3 regions of the Solidesulfovibrio carbinolicus genome follow, and region 1 is predicted to be linked to each of the others. Evidence: riboswitches for the same ligand, from Rfam matches in the RefSeq annotation. Region 1 holds a riboswitch; each other region holds the start of a gene.
What was found. A riboswitch is a leader RNA that binds a small molecule or an ion and turns the genes downstream of it on or off. The one in region 1 is predicted to bind cobalamin.
Positions count from the first base shown of each region.

Region 2: another riboswitch for cobalamin. It lies ahead of C3Y92_RS14035 (sirohydrochlorin cobaltochelatase); the one in region 1 lies ahead of metE (5-methyltetrahydropteroyltriglutamate--homocysteine S-methyltransferase).
Region 3: another riboswitch for cobalamin. It lies ahead of C3Y92_RS01005 (ribonucleoside triphosphate reductase); the one in region 1 lies ahead of metE (5-methyltetrahydropteroyltriglutamate--homocysteine S-methyltransferase).

Region 1 covers NZ_CP026538.1:4,028,600-4,035,912, reverse strand. The annotation lists gene C3Y92_RS18005 (3-dehydroquinate synthase II family protein) at 1-880, opposite strand, end outside; gene C3Y92_RS18000 (2-amino-3,7-dideoxy-D-threo-hept-6-ulosonate synthase) at 884-1,681, opposite strand; gene metE (5-methyltetrahydropteroyltriglutamate--homocysteine S-methyltransferase) at 1,930-4,236, opposite strand; cobalamin riboswitch at 4,417-4,608, opposite strand; gene aprB (adenylyl-sulfate reductase subunit beta) at 5,274-5,765, shown strand; gene aprA (adenylyl-sulfate reductase subunit alpha) at 5,814-7,313, shown strand, end outside.
Region 2 covers NZ_CP026538.1:3,139,638-3,146,950, reverse strand. The annotation lists gene C3Y92_RS14060 (L-serine ammonia-lyase) at 1-47, shown strand, start outside; gene cobI (precorrin-2 C(20)-methyltransferase) at 105-818, opposite strand; gene C3Y92_RS14050 (ABC transporter substrate-binding protein) at 815-1,741, opposite strand; partial or broken gene C3Y92_RS14045 (ABC transporter ATP-binding protein) at 1,629-2,381, opposite strand; gene C3Y92_RS14040 (FecCD family ABC transporter permease) at 2,438-3,484, opposite strand; gene C3Y92_RS14035 (sirohydrochlorin cobaltochelatase) at 3,484-4,386, opposite strand; cobalamin riboswitch at 4,492-4,676, opposite strand; gene C3Y92_RS14030 (hypothetical protein) at 4,700-5,020, opposite strand; gene C3Y92_RS14025 (hypothetical protein) at 5,290-5,709, opposite strand; gene C3Y92_RS14020 (DJ-1/PfpI family protein) at 6,064-6,651, opposite strand; gene C3Y92_RS14015 (hypothetical protein) at 6,705-7,046, opposite strand; gene C3Y92_RS14010 (ComEC/Rec2 family competence protein) at 7,264-7,313, shown strand, end outside.
Region 3 covers NZ_CP026538.1:227,509-234,821, forward strand. The annotation lists gene C3Y92_RS00985 (carbamoyltransferase family protein) at 1-403, opposite strand, end outside; gene C3Y92_RS21025 (DUF5989 family protein) at 588-737, opposite strand; gene C3Y92_RS00990 (SxtJ family membrane protein) at 801-1,217, opposite strand; gene arfB (alternative ribosome rescue aminoacyl-tRNA hydrolase ArfB) at 1,434-1,856, opposite strand; gene C3Y92_RS01000 (anaerobic ribonucleoside-triphosphate reductase activating protein) at 1,929-2,627, opposite strand; gene C3Y92_RS01005 (ribonucleoside triphosphate reductase) at 2,787-4,976, opposite strand; cobalamin riboswitch at 5,102-5,323, opposite strand; gene C3Y92_RS01010 (NifB/NifX family molybdenum-iron cluster-binding protein) at 5,599-5,961, opposite strand; gene C3Y92_RS01015 (HAD family hydrolase) at 6,194-6,838, opposite strand; gene C3Y92_RS01020 (trimeric intracellular cation channel family protein) at 6,911-7,313, opposite strand, start outside.

The DNA.
Region 1 (7,313 bases):
CCACGCTGACGGGCTTGCCCTCGGGGGTGACCAGGCGGATGGTTTCGGCGTTTTGCAGGAACACCTTGCCTTCCTTGCCGCCCACGGAGGCGGTGATGAGCAGCATGGGGCGGATTTCGGTCTTGATCCGGCCGACCACGGCGGTCTTGGTGGCGCCCTTGTGGGAGACGATCAGCACTTCCGAGCCCGAGGCCAGCTCTTCGAGGTAGCGGGTCTTGTCCCCGGGCATCTGGCAATAGGCGTGGACGGCGCCGGCGTTGATGCGAAACGGCCGGGCGGCGACGTAGGGATTGGACTCGGTTTCGGCGTTGACCAGGAAGGTGAAGGCCGAGCTGTTGCCCACAAGCATCCCTTCGCCGGTTTTAAGAATGCTCGTGGTGTCCACGCAGACCCGGTGGCCAAGGCCCGCGTGTTCGATCTTGGTGATGGTGGCCGCCGCGAGTTCCATGGTTCCCTGGGAGAGCTTCAGTTCATTGACGATGGTTTTAAGATCGCACACGGCCTCGGGGGTGATGAGCAGCTTGTCCGCGCCGCGCTCCAAAACCCCGGCGGCCAGCCGCGCCCGGTCCAGGCTCTCGCATTCCAGGCCCAGGCCTTCGGTGCAGGCCAGGATGTTTTCCACCGGAATGATCTCCCAGCCCTGGGCCAGAAAGACCGGACGACACGCCTTTAAGGAGTCGATGGCCGTTCCCTCGTCATCCTTGCAGCAGATGGGGATCAGTTCGAACTGATCGGGCGTCATCACCTGGGTGCGCCCCAGGGCCAGCACCTTGTCGGCGTCGGCCGCCTCGACCACGAATCCGTCCACGCCGGATTCGAGGCCGAGGGTGATGACGTTTTTGTCGAAGGGAACGACCTTGAGCCATATTTCTTTGGTCATGACTTAATCCTTGAGGAGTTCGAGGGCCTGGTCGACTTCCCAGTCGAGGTGGACGATGCCGTGCAGGGCCTGGACGATGCGGGCGGGCTGGGCGTGCTGGAAGATGTTGCGCCCGATGGACAGGCCCGAGCCGCCGGCCTGGACCGAGTCGTGGGCCATTTGCAGCAGGTCGCGGTCGTTGTCCATCTTGGGGCCGCCGGCGATGACCACCGGGATGCAGCAGGCGTCGGTGACCTTGGAGAAGGATTCGATGTCGCCGGTGTAGGGCACCTTGACCACGTCCGCGCCGAGTTCGGTGCCGACCCGGGCGCAGTGGGCCACCACGTCCACGTCGTACTCGTTTTTGACCTTGGGGCCTCGGGCATAGACCATGGCCAGCACGGGCATGCCCCAGTCGGCGGCCCGGGAGGTGGTTTCGCCGAGGTGGGCCAGCATGTCGCGCTCGGTCTCGTCGCCGAGGTTGATGTGCAGGGATACGGCGTCGGCTCCGAGCTTGATGGCGTCTTCGACGGTGCCGACCAGGGTCTTGGCGTTGGGGAAGGGCGACAGGCTGGTGGAAGCGGACAGGTGGATGATCAGTCCGACGTCGCGGCCGCGTCCGCGATGGGAGCAGCGCGGCAGGCCCTTGTGCATGAGCACGGCGTTGGCTCCGCCTTCGGCCACCTGGTTGACGGCGTCGCGCATGTCGATGAGGCCCGAGATGGGGCCGACGGTGACGCCGTGGTCCATGGGGACGATGATGGCGCGGTGGGTGTTGCGATTGAAAATGCGTTCGAGGCGGACGGCTTTCCCAAGCAGCATGGCGTATCTCCTTGCGTTTGGCCCAACCGGCCGCGGCCGCCGGCGACTGGTAATAAAAAAGGGCCGCCGGCGTAATGCCCGCGGCCCTGGAGAGGCTCGTTTGCGATTGACCTAGTTCGACCGCAACCCCCCCAGACCACGGGCGTGGCTAAACCAGTACCAAAAGTAAAAGCCGGTGGTGGGGGTGTGGAGGGTCTGCATGGGCAATACGGGTACGTTCCCCTCTTGCTTCCTGTCAAGGACTATTTTCACAAGCCTTGCCCGGCCAGTTGCGCCCGCAGGCGTCGGGCCGCCGCGACCATGTTGGCCAGGGACGGCGTGACCTCGTCCCAGGCGCGGGTTTTGAGGCCGCAGTCCGGGTTGGCCCACAGCCGGGCCGGGTCGATGAGGGCGGCGGCCCGCCGCAGCAGATCTTCCATTTCCTCGGCCGAGGGCACGCGCGGGCTATGTATGTCGTACAGGCCCGGTCCGATGGCGTTGGGGTAGCCGTCCCGGGCAAAGGCGGCCAGGGGGGCCATGCGGCTGCGGCTGGCCTCGACGCTGATCACGTCGGCGTCCATGGCGGCCACCTCGGGCACGATCTCATCGAAGTCGGCGTAGCACATGTGGGTGTGGATCTGGGTTTCGGCCTTGGCCACGGCGGCGGCCAGGCGGAAGTCGTCCACGGCCAGGGCCAGGGAGGTCTCCCAGTCGCGCCGTCGCAGGGGCAGGCCTTCGCGCAGCCCCGGCTCGTCGATCTGGATGACGCGGATGCCCTGGGCCTCCAGATCGGCCACCTCGTCGCGCACGGCCAGGGCGATCTGGCGGCGGGTCACCTCCCGGGGCTGGTCGTCGCGCACAAAGCTCCAGGCCAAAATGGTCGAAGGGCCGGTGAGCATGCCCTTGACCGGCTTGTCGGTGAGGGATTGGGCGAAAACGGCCAGCCCGATGGTCATGGGGCCGGGGCGCGACACGTCGCCGTAGATGACCGGCGGCTTGACGCAGCGCGAGCCGTAGCTTTGCACCCAGCCGTTTCGGGTGAAGCAAAAACCGGCGAGCTTTTCGCCGAAAAACTCCACCATATCGTTGCGCTCAGGCTCCCCGTGGACCAGCACGTCCAGGCCCAGGGCCTCCTGGCGGGCCACGGCCTCGGCCACCTGGCCGCGCACGAAGGCCTCGTAGGCGGCGGCGGCAAGCTCGCCCCGGCGGAACTTGGCCCGGGTCTGGCGGATCTCCGGGGTCTGGGGAAAGGAACCGATGGTGGTGGTCGGGATCAGGGGAAGCTGCAAGGCTTCGGCCTGGAGCGGCGCGCGGGCGGCAAAGGCAGCCGGGCGGTGGAACATGTCCTGGCTGACGGCGGCCGTGCGGCGGCGCACGGCCGCATCGGCCAGCCGGGGGCTGGCCCGGCGCGATTCCCAGGCCCGGCGGTTTTCGGCCAGGGCGTCGGCCACCTCGGGCCGACCGGCCCCGCTCGGGGCGGCGGCGTCGGCCAGCAGGCGGACTTCGCGGCATTTCTGCACGGCAAAGGCCATCCAGGATTGGATTTCCGGGTCGAGGTCCGTTTCGGCCTCAAGGTCCACGGGGCAGTGGAGCAGGGAACACGACGGGGCGAGCATGAGGCGCCGGGGCCCCAGGCGTTCGGCGGCCAGGGCGATGCGGCTTAGCGCCGCGGCGGCGTCCACCCGCCAGATGTTGCGGCCGTCGATCAGACCCAGGGACAGGGCGGTCTCGGGGGCCAGGGCCTTGGCTGCCAGGGCGAGCTGGCTGGGGTCGCGCACGAGATCAATATGAAGCGCCCCCACGGGGAGGTCGCGCACGAAGTCCAGATTGTGGGCCAGACTGCCGTAGGGCGCGGCCAGCAGCAGGCGGGCCGGGGCGGCGGCCTCGGCCAGGGCGGTCCAGGCCGCCCGGCAGGGGGCCAGGGCGTCAGCCGGCAGATCCTGGCACAGGACCGGCTCGTCGAGTTCGATCCAGGGGCAGGTCTCGGCCAGCTTGGCGAGGAGTTGGCTGTAGGCCGGCAGCAGGCGCGGCAGCAGGGCCAGGCGGTCGAAGGGCTCGCCGGCGCAGGCCCCGAGCATCAGGAACGTGACCGGTCCGGGCAGCACGGCCTTGGGCGTGAACCCGGCGGCCCGGGCCTGGGCCGCCTCGTCGAGGATTGTCGTGCCGACCAGGGCAAAGCTCTGGTCCGGTTCGAATTCCGGCACGAGGTAGTGGTAGTTGGTGTCGAACCACTTGGTCATTTCCAGGGCCGTGACGCGGCCATCCGTGCCGGCCTCGCCCCGGGCCATGCGCCAGTAGAGGGCCTCGTCCGCCGGTCCGCCGGCATGGCCGTAGCGGGCGGGCACGACGCCGAAAAGCACGGCCAGATCGAGCATGTGGTCGTAGAGGGAAAAATCGCCGACCGGCACGAGGTCGATCCCGGCCGCGGCCTGGAGCCGCCAGTGGCGCAGGCGCAGGTCGGCCGCCACGCGGGCCAGTCCTGCGGCGTCGAGGGTCCCGGCGAAGCGGGCTTCAAGGGCGGTCTTGAGTTCGCGGGCCAGCCCCATGCGGGGAAAGCCCAGGGAGTGGGTGATCATGCGAGGTCCTCCTGTTTGCCCGAAGGCGTTTGGGGAGGTCGGCATGTCCCCTTGCGGGGAATGGGGAGACGCGAAAAAAACACCCGTTCCCGGCAGAGGGAACGGGCACGGGTGCGAGAAACGGCCCGGACGTCGCCGATTGCCGTCGCTGGTCACTCCGGCCCTTTGCGCGAGGCCCGAATGCCGACCGTTTTCGAGGCGTCTTCTGGCTTACGGGGCGGGTCGTTTCGACCGGCGGCAGCGGCCTTGTCCTTCCCGGGAACACCCAGTGGAGGTCGGCCAATAACCCCGAATACAGCAGCGCGACTGCGACGGATTCCCACCGTCTTCCGTTTCTCGAAAGGTCCGTCTGCCAAGCAGACAGGGGGGGCAATAGCCGGGAGGAGGCAAGGGCGTCAAGGGCCGGGCCGACGCGGGCGTCGCGGCCTGGGGTGGGGACCTGCGTCGCCGGGTTACAAAAGCCGGGACGTTGGTGAAGACGTCCATGACGCGTCCGGCCGGCCAAGAGGCGGAGGTTTGGCCTGGGGTATCATGCCGTTGTCAAAAAAGTCACAAGAGGCAGGGGGGTTGTAAAGAGGAACCGGGGAAAACCGGGAAAAGGTCTTGCGGGGGTGGGTGGGGTCTGCTAGCTTGGACGGTGCAACCACTACCGTGCATCGTCCGTGACCGGGGTCCCGCCGGGGTCTCCGGGGCCGATTTGTCGGCGCTTTTGGACGGACGTGAAAAAAAGAACATTACCCTTGACTGGGGTTGCGGCGCTTGTTAAACCGATCACAAGCTAACCGCAGGCAGTTCACAAACGGAAGCGATTCCGGGGTTTTGTTGTCGAGAGGCGGTGGGGATGACAAAAATCCCCAAGCCCGGCGGTTGCATAGAACGTCGGCACCAAGCGACGCCGACGCATGAGGGCAAGCCGGAGCCAGGCGCACAATGCGCCACATGGCGACGGCGCGCGGATGTCCCAGGCGTCCAGGCGTTCAGCTCTTTAATGGATTGGGCGCTGGGTGTACAACAACTAAACGTTTGGAGGACTACTTATGCCTACCTTTGTGGATCCGAGCAAGTGTGACGGATGCAAAGGCGGTGAGAAGACCGCGTGCATGTACATTTGCCCCAATGACCTGATGATTCTGGATCCTCAGGAAATGAAGGCCTTCAATCAGGAGCCTTCCGCTTGCTGGGAATGCTACTCTTGCGTGAAGATCTGCCCCCAGGGCGCTATCTCCGCTCGCCCCTACGCTGACTTCGCTCCCATGGGCGGCACCTCGATCCCCATGCGTTCCGCCGACTCCATCATGTGGACCGTGAAGTTCCGCAACGGCAACATCAAGCGCTTCAAGTTCCCCATCCGCACCACCCCCGAAGGTTCGATCAAGCCCTTCGAAGGCAAGCCGGAGCCGGGCGATCTGGAAAGCGAACTGCTTTTCACCGAGACCGCCCTGGTCACCCCCAAGGAAGCCCTTGGCAAGAAGTTCGACGTCACCGGCGCCGACACCGTGCAGTGCTGGTTGGACGGCTTCTGCAAGTAGTCCGTTTCGCCAACTGAATAGCCATCCACCCTACGGAGGACATATATTATGCCGACCATTCCCGTGAAGGACGAGCCCAAAGGCGTTGCCCTTGCCGAGCCGGAACTGATTGAAAAAGATGTCGACATCCTCTTTGTCGGCGGCGGCATGGGCTGCTGCGGCGCGGCTTTCGAAGCCGTTCGCTGGGCCGACAAAGTTGGCGGCGATATCAGCATCATGCTGCTGGACAAGGCCTCCCTGGAGCGCTCCGGCGCCGTTGCCCAGGGCCTGTCCGCCATCAACACCTACCTCGGCAAGAACGATGCTGACGACTACGTCCGCATGGTCCGCACCGACCTGATGGGCCTGGTTCGCGAAGACCTGATCTTCGACCTTGGCCGTCACGTCGACGATTCCGTTCACCTGTTCGAAGAGTGGGGCCTGCCCTGCTGGACCAAGGACGCCCACGGTCACAACCTCGACGGCGCCCAGTCCAAGGCCGCCGGCGTCTCCCTGCGCACCGGCGCCGACCCCGTCCGCTCCGGCCGTTGGCAGATCATGATCAACGGCGAGTCCTACAAGTGCATCGTGGCCGAAGCCGCCAAGAACGCCCTGGGCCAGGACCGCTACCTGGAGCGCATCTTCATCGTGAAGCTGCTCCTGGACGCCAAGCAGCCCAACCGCATCGCCGGTGCGGTCGGCTTCTCCACCCGCGAAAACAAAGTCTATGTCTTCAAGGCCAACGCCATCCTGGTGGCCTGCGGCGGCGCGGTCAACGTGTACCGTCCCCGCTCCACTGGTGAAGGCATGGGCCGCGCCTGGTACCCCGTGTGGAACTCCGGCTCCACCTACACCATGTGCGCTCAGGTCGGCGCCGAAATGACCATGATGGAAAACCGCTTCGTCCCCGCCCGCTTCAAGGACGGTTACGGCCCGGTCGGCGCTTGGTTCCTGCTCTTCAAGGCCAAAGCCACCAACGCCAAGGGTGAAGACTACTGCGTCACCAACCGCGCCATGCTGAAGCCCTACGAGGATCGCGGCTACGCCAAGGGTCACATCATCCCGACCTGCCTGCGTAACCACATGATGCTTCGTGAAATGCGCGAAGGCCGCGGCCCCATCTACATGGACACCGCCGGCGCCCTCCAGGCCACCTTCGCCAACCTGAACGCTGAGCAGCAGAAGCACCTCGAGTCCGAAGCTTGGGAAGACTTCCTCGACATGTGCGTCGGCCAGGCCAACCTGTGGGCCTGCACCGACACCGAGCCCGAGAAGAAGGGCTCCGAGATCATGCCGACCGAGCCGTACCTGCTCGGCTCCCACTCCGGCTGCTGCGGCATCTGGGTCTCCGGCCCGGACGAAGCCTGGGTTCCCGAAGAGTACAAGATCAAGGCCGACAACGGCAAAGTCTACAACCGCATGACCACGGTCAACGGCCTGTGGACCTGCGCTGACGGCGTCGGCGCTTCCGGCCACAAGTTCTCCTCCGGCTCCCACGCTGAAGGCCGTATCTGCGGCAAGCAGATGGTCCGTTGGGTTGTCGACCACAAGGACTTCAAGCCCACCCTG
Region 2 (7,313 bases), 890 kb from region 1:
ACAAGGAAACCGCCCAGGGCGGGCTGGCGCTCAGCGTCCCTTGCTAGGGCCGCGACGCTTGGGCGGACGGGGCCGCTTAAACGTTCGGACCGCCGTGTTTGTTGCTAGCCGCGCCCCCGCTTGATCAGGCACAGCGACAGGTAATGGGGGCGTTCGGGGGCGTTGTCCAGGTCGCGCTCCACGGCCTCGCCGTCATGGCCCAGGCGGGTGACGAAGGTCGTGCCTCGGGACAGACCCAGGCCGGAGAGCAGGGCGCGAAGCCGGGGAAAGCTTTTGTAGGCTTTGAGGATCACGGCGTTGTCGGCCGTTTCCAGGGCGGCGGCCAGCCGGCCGTCGTCGTCGATGCCCGAAGCCACCAGCAGGTTTTCGCCGCCCTCGGCCAGTACCTGGCCGGTGCGGGCTGCTGCCGCCTGAAACGAGGTGATGCCGGGCACGATCTCCACGGCAAGGCCCGGCACAAGATCGCGCAGGCGCGGGAGCACGTAGCCAAAGGTGCTGTAGAGCAGCGGATCGCCCAGGGTGATAAAGGCCGCGTCGCGCCCGGCGGCCAACACTGCGGCCATGGCTGCGGCGTTTTTTGCCCAGGCCGCGTCCAGGGCGGCCTGATCGCGGGTCATGGGAAAGGGCAGACGGGTGAGCCCCTGGCTGGCCGGCAGATGGGGGGCGACGATGGCCTCGGCGATGGAATAGTCGTTTTTGCTCGACGAGGCGGCAAAGACGGCGTCCACCGCGCCAAGAACGCGCACGGCCTTAAGCGTCACCAGCTCCGGGTCGCCGGGGCCGACGCCGATGCCGAAAAGCGTTCCCGGGCGGGTCATGACGGCCTCCCGGACAGCAGCGCGGCCAGTTCTTCCACGGCCGTCACGCTTCCCGGCCCGGGCCGGGAGAAGGTCGCCTCGTCCACCACAAAGGCCCGGCCGTTTTGCACGCAGGGCAGCGTGGCGTACTCGGGCCGCTCGGCCATGGACCGGGCTTCGGGGTTCATGGGGCCGCGCTGGGTGAGGCAGACGTCCGGGGCCAGGCGCAGCAGTTCCTCGTCGGATAATCGCACGATTTTGTCCTTTGTCGTCACGGCGTTGTTGCCGCCGGCGGCGGCGATGACGGCCGAGGCCATGGAGGTGTTGCCGGCGGCCAGCAGGCTGCCCGAGCGCACCTCAAAAAAGACCTTGGGCGGCGGGCCGGCCGGCCTTTTGACGGCGAGCAGGCGGCCAGCCAGGGCTTCACGCAGGTTGCGCGCCCCGGTTTCGTCGCCGCACAGCACGCCGATGCGGTCAATGGCGGAAAATAACGTTGGAAAATCCGACACGGCAAAGACCGCCGTGGGGATGCCCAGGCCGGCGAGCCTGGCGGCAGATTCCCGGGCTTCGCCCCGGCCGTCCATTTGCAACACGAGATCCGGGCGCACGGCCAGGACGCGCTCAATGTTGGGGCGCATGTGGGTGCCGATGACCGGCAGTTCCGGCTCGCCGGCCGGAGCCGGGTCGGCTTCGGTGCGGGCGACCACGCGGTCGGTCAGTCCCATGCCGGCCAGGATATCCACAAAAGCGCCGTAAAGCGGCACGACGCGCCGAGCCGGGGCGGAAAGGGCGACGGTGTTGCCCAGGTCATCGACGACGGCCGGGCCTTGGCTATGGGCCGGCGCGGCCGCCAGCAGGCCGGCCAGCAGGCAGACCGCCGCCGGCAGCCAACGCCTGGGGCGCGCCGGTCTGGGGATGGGCAATGACGATGATGTCGGTTTCATAAATCCTCGAAAGGGTTTGCTGCGTAAAAACCTCGGCCGTGGGGCCGTCGGCCTCGATGCGGCCATCTTTGAGAAACACCAGCCGCCGACAGAACAGCGCGGCCAGATTGATGTCGTGCAGGGCGGCCAGAATGGTGACCCCGGCCGCGTTACGGGTGGCGAGCAAGCGGTAGAGGTCCATCTTGCGGGCGATGTCCAGGCTGGCCGAGGCTTCGTCCAGAAGCAAAATGCCGCTTTCCTGGGCCAAGGCCCGGGCGGCCAGCACCCGCTGGAATTCGCCGCCGGACAGTTCATGAAGGCGTCTGTCGGCAAGACCGCCCAGGCCCACGGCCTCCATGGCCGCCTCGGCCGCCCGGTGGTCTTCCGGGCCGTAGCCGCCAAGAAATCCCAGATACGGATAGCGCCCCATGAGCACCACCGAGCGCACGGCCAGTTCCCCGGTGTTTTCGCCGCGCTGGGGCACGGAGGCCACGAGCCTGGCCCGCTGCCGGTCGGTGAGTTCGGCCAGATCGCGCCCGGCCAGGACCACCGTGCCCGCGCCCGGCGACAGCACACCCGAAAGCGCCAACAGCAGCGTGGTCTTGCCCGCACCGTTGGGGCCAAGGACGGCGACCATTTCCCCGGCGGCCACGGTAAGGCTCAGCCCGCCAAGGACAGCCCGGCCCCGGTAGCCGCTGGTCAGGTCGCGGCAGCGGATCACGCCCGCCCCCCGCGCCCGGTCAGGAGCAGGAAGCAAAAAAACGGCCCGCCGAGCAGGGCCGTGACCACGCCCACGGGCAACTCCGCGCCGCCGGGCAGGATCACCCGGGCCAGGACGTCGGCCCCGCACAACAGCGCCCCGCCGGCCAGGGCGGCCTGGGGCACCAGCGCCCCGTGTTCGCCGCCGTAGAGCCGCCGGCAGGCATGGGGGGCGATAAGCCCCACAAAGCCGATGACCCCGGAAACGGCCACGGCGCCGGCGGTGAGTAAGCTCGCCGCGCCAAGAAGGGCCAGCCGCGACCGGCCGGCGGCCACGCCGAGCTGCCGGGCCTGGCGTTCGCCCAAGAGCAAAATGTCCAGCTCGCGAAGGAACAGCGCCACGCCGGCCAGGCCAAGCAGCAGGCAGGGGAGGAACAGGGCCAGTTCGGCCCGGCCCTTGCCCTGAAAGCCGCCCATGATCCAGAACACGATGCCGGCCACGGATTCTTCGTTAAGCGCCTTGACCAGGGAGAGCAGGGCGGACAGGAAGGTGGCCGCCACGATGCCGGACAAAACCACCGTCTCGCGTCGCAGCCCCCCGGCCAGCCGGGACAGGGCCAGGACCGCGACCAGGGTCGCGCCGCCGCCGGCCAGGGCGCAGGCCGGGGTGACGAGCGTTGAGCCCAGGGCCGCGCCCAGGCCCAGCGTCAGGGACAAGGCCGCGCCAAAAGCCGCGCCGCCCGAGACGCCCAGGGTAAAGGGATCGGCCAGGGGATTTCGCAGCACGCCCTGGAAGGCCGCGCCGGCCACGGCCAGGGCCGCGCCCACGCCATAGGCCAAAAGCGCCCGGGTCAGGCGCAGTTCCATGACCACCGTGGGCAGGGCCGGATCGGCCGGAGCCGGGACGGCCAGGCCGGCCGCCCGGGCCAGCACGGCCAGCACGTCCCCCGGGGCAGCCGGATAGGCCCCGGCCAGACAGGCGGCGCTGAGCGCAGCCAGCCCGGCCAGGACAAGGGGCAGGGTCCGCTTCAGGACCCCGCCCCGGGGGAAGGCGTGTGGCGGCATTATTTCCCGGGCAGGGCGTCGAAGGTTGTCTTGAGGTGTTCGATCCAGATGTCGGCCACGCCGCTATGCTCGGCCGCGCCGGCCAGCACGGCCTTGGTCTCCACGCCGGCGGCGGTGAGCATCGAGGCCAGGGAGTCCTTTTCCTTGCCGGCCATGTCGTTGCGGGCATGGTCGCCGGCCACGGCAAAAAGCGGAATGAGCCAGGCTTTCTTGACGCCCTTGGCCTGGAGTTCGGCCACGGCGTCGTCAAAGGAGGGCGTGCCTTCCACGGTGGCGACAAAGGCGTTTTTATCCAGCCGCCACAGGCTGTACTGCAGGGCCGGATAGGCCATGTTGGCGGGATGCTCGGTGCCGTGGCCGACGAAGATGACGGCTTCTCCGGGCTTGCGGTCCTTGGGCGCGGCTTCAAGCAGCGCGGCGGCGGCCTTGGCGAAATCCTCGGCCTCAAACAACAGCGGCGCGGTCACCTCGACCCGGGACAGACCCTTGGGCATGCGCGAGAACGCGGCGGCCGTGCGCACGAGGTCGTGGTATTCGTGCCCGGGGACGGTTTGCAGGGAAAAAAGGGCCACGTCGGTGACGCCCTGATCGGGCAGGGCGGCCAGGGCCTCGGCCGGGGAGGGCACGCGTTTGCCTTCCTTGGCCAGTTTGGCCCGGATCATGGCGGCGGTGTAGCACAGGGTCACGGGCACGCCGGGATAGGCGGCCTTGACCCGGGCCACCATCTTTTCGATGGCCGGGGCGGCCTCGGGCACGGTGGTGCCAAAGGCGGCCACGACAATGGCTTTTTTCGGTTCCTTCTTGGCGTCGTGGCCGGCGGCGGCCGGGGCGGCCAGGGCCAGGACCAGGGACAGGGACAGGACCAAGCGCGCCAGATGCGTAAGACGGGTCAGACGAATCATGCCAGGTAACCTCCACGGAAATGGAGGGCTCTTGAGGAAAGCGGACGGGAGACGAAAAAGCGCCCGAAGCCGCGTCCCGGCCGGCAAAAGCCCTCGTTGCCGGCGGGATGTGCCAGAACCCGGGCAGGTCTTCCGGCTTGTTCCATCGGCCCCGGCCTTCCCGGGAAGTGCTTCCCAGTGGCGCGCGTGGAGGCCGACCTTTGCGTGGAACTGACGGCGGCGGGACCGCTCCCGATTTGAACGGGATTCCCTATTAAGCCCGTGAGGGCACCCAGGTCGATTTCCGGGGAGGTAGCCGGGGGGCGGCCGCCTGTCAAGGCGCGGGATGGGGCTTGATGAAACCGCGCTTAAGCAAAACGTCGTAATCGGCTTTTTTGGTGAAAAGCGTGGGAATCTTGAGGGTTTCGAGGTTTTGCATGAGGATCTGGACGGTCCCCTTGTTGGCCTTGGGGTTCATGACCACGATGGCCACGTCCTTGGCCATGGCCAGCCGTTCGGCCACGTCCCAGGCGGCGGTTTCGGCCGGGCCGCCGTTGACCTTGTAGGCATCCACGCCGACCTCGATGACGGCGGCCTGGGCTGGCCCGGGCGAGCAGGCCAGGCAGGTAAGCGCCAGGGCGAGGCTACCGCCCAAAAGGCGGGCATGTCTGGACAGGCTGGTCATTTGGGAGTAAGGATTTTTTTCACAAAAACATTTCTGGGGGTTCGCCGTGAAATTTGATTTCGCCGGGCTTATCGTGCTGTTCGGGTTTGCGACCATCTTTATTTCCCTGCTGCTGATCAAGTCCCAGCAGGCCAACAAGCCCAAGGATCAGGACTGGTAGAGCGGCCATTGGCCGGGCTTTTTTGAAGCGGCGGGCGGCGTTGGCCGACCGCCGCTTTGTATTTGCCGGCCGGCCGGGTCTATTTAAGCGAACCTATCTTGCCGAATTTGTTGGATTCCGCCCGGTAAAAGACGTTTTCGATGACCTTGTCGTTGCCGACGTCCTTATAGTCGATGCGCACGGGCGAGCCGTCTTCTTTGACCTTGCGGAAGAAGTCGGCGATGTTTTTGAATTTGTCCGAGCGCAGCCCGGGATCGACGACAAAGAACCCCTGGCTGGTGACGATGGTCAGGACGTTTTTCGTTTCCTGCACTTCCTCGACCAGGGCCGTGGTCTTCTTGTACTTCACCGCCAGGCTGTCCTCGGTGATGAAGTCCATGACGTAGTAGGCGGCGACGATAAAGAGCAGAAAGGAAACGAGCAGGAGCACTTTTCCTTTGTTGACGGCAAAGTCGCCGATGAGTTGCCGCAGGCGATCCAGTTTTGTCTTGTCGATCATAGCGCCTCGTTGCGCCGGCGGGCCGGGTGGGCCGCCGCCGGGCGGGTGGTCGCCCAGGGCTATACCATCGTTGCGCCGTGGAAAAAAGGGGGGGATTTGGGGGCGCGCCGGCCGGACCGGCGCGCTCTCCCGTGAGTTCGAGCCGGCAGGCCGGGCGTTGGCCACGGATGGCCTACGTTGCATCCTCAAAAAAGCGTCAGCGGTGTTTGGGGAACAACCTCACGAAAAAGAATCATTTTTCGAAAGTTTCAGCATGTTTTTCAAGGGACGCGCCGCCCGACGCCACGACGCGGCGGCAGCCTCGCGGATCAGGATGGACGCAAAGCTGCCGCCGGTTGGTCTTCAGACTGGAGCCTAGGCTTCGATTTTCGTGCCGAGCAGGTCCAGGAACTGGCGCATCCACTGGGGATGGGCCGGCCAGGCCGGGCCGGTGACGATGTTGCCGCTGGTCACGGCGTTGGTGAAGGTTTCGTTGGGGCCAACGTAGGTGGCCCCGGCCCGTTCGATGTCGGGCTGCACCGCCGGGTAGGCCATGCACTGGCAGCCGGCGATGACGTCGGCCGTGACCAGCACCTGCTGGCCGTGGCACACGGCGGCGATGGGCTTTTTGGTCGCCCCGAAATGTTTGACGATCTCGATGACCCGGGGATTTAACCGGATGTATTCCGGGGCGCGGCCGCCGGGCACCACCAGGGCGTCGAAGGCGGCCGGGTCCACGGCGTCGAAGTCGAAATTGAGCGCAAAGTTGTGGCCGGGCTTTTCGCTGTAGGTCTGGTCGCCCTCGAAATCGTGCACGGCGGTGCGCACGGTCTCGCCGGCCTTCTTGCCCGGGCACACGGCCTTGACGTCGTGGCCGACCATGAGCAGCATCTGGAAGGGGACCATCACTTCATAGTCCTCGACATAGTCGCCGACGAGCATGAGAATTTTCTTGACCGCCATGGGGTACTCCTTGTCTGTGGGGTTTCGCCGCCTGGCGCGGCGTTTGGCTGACCTTACTTGGCGCAGTTGCAGCGGTAGAACTTGCGGTTGCAATAATCCATGCACCGGTCCTTCTCGCCCTGGATTATGGCCAGACAGGCCGGATCGGCTCCGGTTTCCAGGGAGGCCGCCCGGTCCTTGCAGGCAGCGTAGCAGCCTTCCATGTTCTCGTAATAGTCCGTGACCACGGCCTGGTAGACTTGGCAGACCTTGGCCGAGCAAGCGGCGTCGGCCCCGGCCGCGCCCTGGGCGCAACCGGCGGCGAATTCCTGGGGCGTCATGATGGGCTGGACCTGGGAACAACCGGCCAGGGCCAGTCCGGCGAAAAGGCACAGGGCGATGCTGCGGCGGTGCATGGAGGCTCCTTGGTCGCGCCCGGCCGGGCGCGGGGATTGGTTCACAGCATTATCCCCAAGCCGGGCCGGTGACAAGCGGAGCGGGCAAACCCAGGCCCGGACGACGCCGGATGCGGCCGCCCGCCGAGGCAGCGCCCGCAACCGCCGAAGGCCCTTGCCGCCGGACCCCAAGCTTTCTACAATCCCGGGCAAAATACCGTGACAGGGATGCAACATTTTGGCGCACGACCCGCCCCATGACGACGCCGGCCGGGGCGTGCCGCCGCT
Region 3 (7,313 bases), 720 kb from region 1:
CGTGGGAGAGGTGATGCTCGGGAAAAAGGATGCGCGGCTTGCCCGGACCGAGCTTGGCCAGCTCCTCGCGCAGCATCCTTTTCATGAACAGCTTTTCCTTGATCCACACCGGAATGGCCGAAAGAAAGCTGCGCAGGCCGCTTGGGGCAAAGCCGTGGTAGGTTTCGAGCAGGCGCTCGAACTTGAGATAGGGCTTGTCGTAAAAGGCCACGGCCGAGAGGTCGGCCAGTTCGATGCCGGCCTCGGCCAGCACGTAGCCGGCGGCTTGGCGCGGAAAATCCGCGTCGTGCTTCTTGCGGGTGAACCGCTCTTCGTGGGCGGCGGCGACCACCACGCCGTCGCGCAACAGCGCCGCGGCGGAGTCGTGGTAATAGGCGGATAAACCCAGGATGTATTCGGCCATGTGCTGTCCTGGCGGGGTTGCGTCCCCTGGGGCGGCCAGGCGGCCCAGGGGGATGGGAGTGACGCGGGGAAGGGCCGAGTGCGTCGGCGCGCGGCCCTTCCCGGGGCTATTGTCGCGTTATGGCAAAGCGCCTGGAGCGTTTTGCGGGCAGCCTGACGCCCCTGTTGTGGGCACGGGGTCGGTTCTAGAAAAGCGTATAGATGAACGGGGCCACGGCCGAGCCGCTGGTCAGGACCACCAGCACGCCAAAAAGCAGCAGCACCAGGATGATGGGCAGCAGCCAGAATTTTTTGCGCACACGCAAAAAGCCCCAGAGTTCACGCAGAAATTCCATATCGCCTCCAGGTGGACCCGCGCGGGGCGCGGGAGTGATGTCAAAGCGGCCTTCGGCCGATGGTTAAAACGGCTGTTCGACGTCGGCGGCCGTAAACGTATGGTCGCGGACCCTGAACACGGAGTCCGTGCCCTGCTTGAACTGGCGTACCTGCATGGGGTCCTTGCCGAGCAGGGAACGCAGCAGGCCCATGGGCGTGAGCACCACAAAAAACGTCAGGGTCAGGATCACCTTGGACATGACCGTGCCGAGCACGTGGGACAGGCCGAACCAGACCTTGGCCAGGGGTTTGAAAAAGGAAGGCCAGATCATGTCCAGCAGCAGGATGGCCGTGGCCATGGTCACATAGCGGATTTCCCGGGTGACGAAAAAGACGATGAGCGCGACCAGGGTCAGGGCCATGCCGGTGTCCCGGGCCTGGTCGCGGCTGGCGGACAGCCAAAAAGAGGATTTCTGGCGCTTGTGTTCCAGTGAGGACATGCGGGGGTGCTCCGGATCAGGCATTGGGCGGCGCTGCCGCCATGGCGGAAGTCTGGCTTCCCCTAGCCCAGGGCGCGGCCGGGCGTCAAGGCGCGGCTGCGGTTCTGGACAAGCGTCCTGGCGCGCTGCCGGAGGCGGCCTGGAGCATGGGCCGAGCCTACGGCGTCGCCAAGGCCGGCCGGCGCAAGTTTTCCGGCCGTTTTTGCGGCGGAGAGATCAGTCGCCAAAGTCCCGGCGCTGGCGTTTGCGTTCGCCCTGGCGTTTCTTGTCGTCCAGGCGGCGCAGTTTCGAGGCCAGGGTAGCCCGGGTCTTGCGGCGCGGCGGCCGGGGGGTCAGCGCCTCGCGCAGCAGCGCGGCGAAGCGTTCCAGGGCGATTTCCTTGTTGGCGAACTGGCTGCGGCTGGTCTGGGAGACCACGCGCAACACGCCGTCCTTGGCGATGCGGCCGGTAAGCGCCTCGCGGATACGCGCCTTGTCGGCGTCGGTGAGGCTTGGCGAAGCGTCGAGGTCAAAGAGCAGCGTCACCTTGGAGCTGGTGGTGTTGACGTGCTGGCCGCCGGGACCGCCGCTGCGGGCGGCGATAAAATCAATCTCCGCCAGGGGGATGCTCACCCTGGAACTAATAAACAAACTGTCCATACGATCATCCGCCTCCCTATGTGGGGGGGCTGGGGGCCTCAGGCCCCCAGCCGCCGGAGGCATCCCCCTCTCCTAAACTCTCGTCGTTATAATCAAACGCGGCGCGGCGGCCTGGAGGCGGGCGACGAGGTCGGGGGGGAACACGGCCGGTCCGGCGGCGGCCAGATCGGCGTCGGCGCAGCCGTCGGGGCGGAAGGCCTGGATGACCCAGCGGCCGGCGTCGGCGGCGGCCAGCTCTCCGGCCAGGGCGGTCAACTCGTCTTCGGCCAATAGCCCGGGATGCCAGGTGGTGCGGGTCTCGAAGGGCACGCGGCTTTTGAGGATAAGGGCCAGGCTTGCAAAGGCGGCCTCGCCGCCGCCGGCTACTCCGGCGATGCGGTCGTAGGCGGCGCGGGGGGCTTTGATGTCCAGGCCCACCCAGTCGCACAGGGGCAGCACGGCGGAAAGCGCCTTGGGGAACATGCCGGTGGTGTGCAGGCCGGTGTGGAAGCCCATGGCGCGCACGGCGGCCAGCATTTCGGGCAGCCCGTCCTGGAGCGTGGGTTCGCCGCCGGAGAAGACGACGGCGTCGAGCAGGCCCTTGCGGCCTTCGAGCCAGGCCAGCACCGAGGCGCTGTCGTGCTCCACGGCGTCGGTGATTTCGCGCAGCGGTTCGTTGTGGCAGTAGGGGCAGCCCCAGGGGCAGCCCTGGCAGTAGATGACCGCGGCCAGGGCGTCGGGAAAGTCGAGGGTGGAGAGCGGCGTGACACCGCCGATGATAAGACCGTTCATGTCGCGTCCCTTAGCCCTCTCGGCGGCGGCGCGCAAGGCCGCCCAACGCCAACGGCGCGGCCGTGGCCCATCGCCACGACCGCGCCGTCCTGTGATCCCCCGTATCGGGAGGGTCCGGGAGGGGGTGACCCCCTCCCGGCCGCCGGAGGCATATTCTCTTTAGTTATCCATCGGTTCCTTAAAACACACCCGCTCGTCGTACTCGCCCTGCTTGCCGACGTTGAACGCCGACTTGGGCCGGTAGTAGCCCATGACGCGGGTCCAGATTTCGCAGGCCTGGGTGCGGCCTTCGGCGGCGCAGGTCGGGCAGGTCTCGTGTTCGCCGGTCAGGTAGCCGTGGACGTCGCAGATGGAAAACGTCGGCGTCACGGTGACGTAGGGCAGGGCGAAGCCGGACAGCGACCGCTTGACGAGCTTTTTGCAGGCCTCGGCGCTGGTGACGCGTTCGCCGAGGTAGAGGTGGAGCACCGTGCCGCCGGTGTATTTGCGCTGGAGCTCTTCCTGGCGCGAAAGGGCTTCGAAGGGATCGTCGGTGAAGCCCACGGGCAGCTGGGAGGAGTTGGTGTAGTAGGGCTTTTGCGCCGGGCCGGCCTGGAGGATGCGCGGGTAGCGCTTCTTGTCCTCGCGAGCGAAGCGGTAGGTGGTGCCTTCGGCCGGGGTGGCTTCGAGGTTGTAGAGGTGGCCGGTCTGCTCCTGGAACTCGGTCATGCGGGCGCGCACGTGGTCGAGCAGGCGCACGGCCATGGCGTGGCCGGCCTCGGTGGCGATATTCTCGGCATCGTTCGTGAAATTGCGGATCATTTCATTGATGCCGTTGACGCCAATGGTGGAGAAGTGGTTGCGCAGCGAGCCCAGGTAACGCTTGGTGTAGGGGAACAGCCCGGCGTCCATGCGGCGGGTGATCTCCTTGCGCTTGATCTCAAGGGTGGTGCGGGCAATTTCCAGCAGCGCGTCGAGGCGGGCGAGAAGGCCGGCTTCGTCGCCGCGATGGGTGTGGCCCAGGCGGGCGCAGTTGATGGTGACCACGCCGACGGACCCGGTCTGCTCGGCGCTGCCGAAAAGGCCGTTGCCGCGCTTGAGCAGCTCGCGCAGGTCGAGCTGGAGCCGGCAGCACATGGAGCGCACCATGCCCGGGGTGAGGTCGGAATTGAGGAAGTTTTGGAAGTAGGGCAGCCCGTACTTGGCCGTCATCTCGAACAGGATGTCCACATTGGGCGATTCCCAGGGGAAATCCTTGGTGATGTTGTAGGTCGGGATGGGGAAGGTGAACACGCGGCCCTTGGCGTCGCCGGCGGTCATGACCTCGATGTAGGCCCGGTTGATCATGTCCATTTCGGTTTGGAGCTCGCCGTAGGTAAAGGCCATCTCCTCGCCGCCGATGACCGGATGGTCGCCGGCCAGATCCTCGGGGCAGGTCCAGTCGAAGGTGAGGTTGGTAAACGGCGTCTGGGTGCCCCAGCGCGACGGGACATTGAGGTTATAGATCAACTCCTGGATGCACTGGCGCACTTCTTCGTAGCCCAGGTTGTCCTTGCGGATAAACGGGGCCATGTAGGTGTCGAACGAGGAAAAGGCCTGGGCGCCGGCCCATTCGTTTTGCAGCGTGCCGAGGAAATTGACGATCTGGCCCACGGCGCTGGAGAGGTGCTTGGGCGGCTTGGCTTCCACCTTGCCGGGCACGCCGTTAAGGCCTTCGCTTAAAAGCATCCGCAGGGACCAGCCGGCGCAGTAGCCGGACAGCATGTCGAGATCGTGGATATGGAGATCGCCGTCGCGGTGGGCCGCTCCGGCTTCGGGCGGGTAGACGTGGGAGAGCCAGTAGTTGGCCACGACCTTGCCCGAGACGTTCAGGATAAGCCCGCCCAGGGAATAGCCCTGGTTGGCGTTGGCGGCCACGCGCCAGTCCTGGCGGTCGAGATATTCGTTGATGGAAGCGGCCACGTCCACCACGGTCTTCTTGTCTTCGCGAAGGCGGGCGCGCTGTTCGCGGTAGACGGAGTAGGCGCGAAGGGTGCGGAAATGGTTGGCCGAGACGAAAGCCTGCTCGACGATGTCCTGGATGCGTTCGATGTCCGGGATCTGGCCGATGAAGCGGTGGGAGAGGACCTTGACCACCTGGGCGGTCAGCAGCCAGGCCTCGTCCTCGCCGAATTCGCCGGTGGCGGCGCCGGCGCGACGGATGGCGGACAGGATCTTGTCGGCGTCAAAGGTGACGATCTGGCCGTCGCGCTTGCGGATGCGCGAGGGGATGGCGGCCACCACGGGCTGGTCGACGGCGGCGTCGACGGCGTCGTGGCGGTCGGAGGTGGGGGTAAGGGCCAAATTGCCGTGTTCCATCGGCTCGGACATGCGTTTCTCCCTGGGCGGACTGTCGTCGGGCAGGGGAGGGGCGACGGCGGCCGAAAAACGCATGGCGCGAAACGGCAGGCCGGGCAGCCCTCCCGCGAGGCTCCCTGGTTCATGCGCCGGACGGATGCGTCCGGCGGGCGTCGGCAGGTGTTCGGACTTGCGAACGCGTCGGCCCGGTGTGGGCCGGTTTCCTAGTTCCCGCGGCTTCCCGGGCTCTTGCCCAGTGCTTGGTTGCGGGGTTCGTTTTCGCTTACCGCTGCGGGGCAGTTCCGGACTTGCACCGGATTCCCTCTTACGGCTGCCCGCCGCCGCCTGGGGCGGGGCGGACCAACGCCAACGTCGCAGCATATATGCGAGGATGCGGCCAAAGAGTCAATCGAGGCAAAAAACGGCGCGATGTTGGCGGGTTGGGGTGATTATGCACCGGATGCGGCGGTTTGGGCGGGCGGCGCGAGGTCGCTATGGCGTTTATTTTATTGTCTTTTATGAATGGGCGGGCGGACGTGGGGAGGCGGAAAAAATTACAGCCGCAGTTGTTCCGCCTCGGGACAACGGCAAAGCCCGGGACCATGCCGTGGTCCCGGGCTTTGTCGCGTGTCAGCCTAGCCTCTCGGCCAGCCGCCTAATGCAAACAGGTATGCCCGTGGGCCGTGCACAGTTCGTCGCGGTCCTTGAGCATGCCGGCGAGAAACGCCGCCGCCGCTTCGTGGACCGGGCCGGACGCGCCGCGCACCACGGTCATGCCGGACTGGCGCAGCTTGTTGACCGCGCCCTGGCCCATGTTGCCGGCAATGAGCACCGTGACGCCCATGGCGAGCAGGTCGTTGACCAGATTGGACTTGCAGCCGCACTCGGCCGGCGGGGAAAAGGTCTCCTCGGCGACGACGCTCTTGTCCGGGCCGATGGTCAGCACCGTGAAATAGCCGCAGTGGCCGAAATGCTCGTCCACCTGCCCGTCGCGGGAGGGAATGGCGATCTTGGTCATGTTCGTGACTCCTTGAGACTGCCGGCGCGTGGCCGGACAATTTACCCCCGCCTCGTACCGGAATTGGGACGGCCTGGGAAGCCCCGGCCGGGCCGGGCGATGAGCCGGCCTGGACCGGCATGGGCTTGATGGACCGTCTTCGGGTCAGGCCGGGGCGATAACGCGTGACCTCGCGCCGAGGGCGTCAGCGACCAAACGGCCGGCGGCCATGCCGAAAAATAGCCGCCGCGCCTCAGCCATCGCTGCCGAGGCATACGGCGGCGAAACCGCCCAGAGCCTCCAGCTCTCGGGCCGTGGACGCGGCGTCGCGGTGGACCACGCCGCGAACCCCCAGGGTCGCGGCCACTTCCACGAAAAGCGCCCGGTCGTCGATGTAGACCGCGTCAGCCGGGTCGCATTGGGCCACGTCCAGGGCCAGGCGGAAAATGCCGGCGTCGGGCTTGCGCATGCCCACGAAGCACGAGGACACGAAGGCGTCGACAAAACAGCCCAGGCCGAAGGCCCGGATGCGGTACTCGTTGAGTTCGCGGCCCTCGTTGTTGACGACCACGATGCGGATGCCGTGCCGGGCCTTGAGTCCGCGCACATAGGCCAGCATGTCGGACAGGGGCGCGCTGCGCGACAGCATGAAATCCCGGAAGGTCGCCTTGTCAAAGGAACGCGGCGCGTAAAACACCGTGCGGTCGAGATACTCGTCCAGGGAGAGCTTGCCCTCTTCGTAGGCGTCGAAGGTGAGATGGTGGCGTTCGTCGGTTTCGGCGGCGTCCAGGCCGAAGCGCTTGGCTGCCTCGGCCCGGGCCTGCCGGTCCCAGCCGTTGGTGAGCATGACGCCGCCGACGTCGCACAAAAGCGTGGTGATGGGTCGCTTCACGGACATTCCCCCTGGCTTGCGGATGGGGCCGCCGGTTGCGGACCCTCATCCTTTATAGACGCGGCCGGGGAGGCGGCGTCAAGCCACAGGCGGATTGCGGCGGCGAAACAGGCCATGGTCGCGCACGGGGACGGTGCGCCAGTTGCGGGTGATGGCCAGCACACGAAGAAGAAAGGTAAAGGCGATGGTGACAAAGGCCGAGGTCAGCGGCGGCAGGCCGAAGGTCTGGCGCAGGAAGGGGTAGGTCAGACAGCCCAGCAGGGCGGCCAGGCCGTAGAACTGGCCCGGGCGAAACACCATGGGCTCCTCGCGCATGAGCACGTCGCGCAGGATGCCGCCGCCGCAGGCGTTGACCGTGCCGACCAGCACGGCCGGGGCGAAATCCAGGCCAAAGGCCAGGGATTTCTCCATGCCGACCACGGCGTAGGCTCCCAGGGCGGCGGCATCCACCAGGGCCACGAAACGCTCGGACAACACGGCC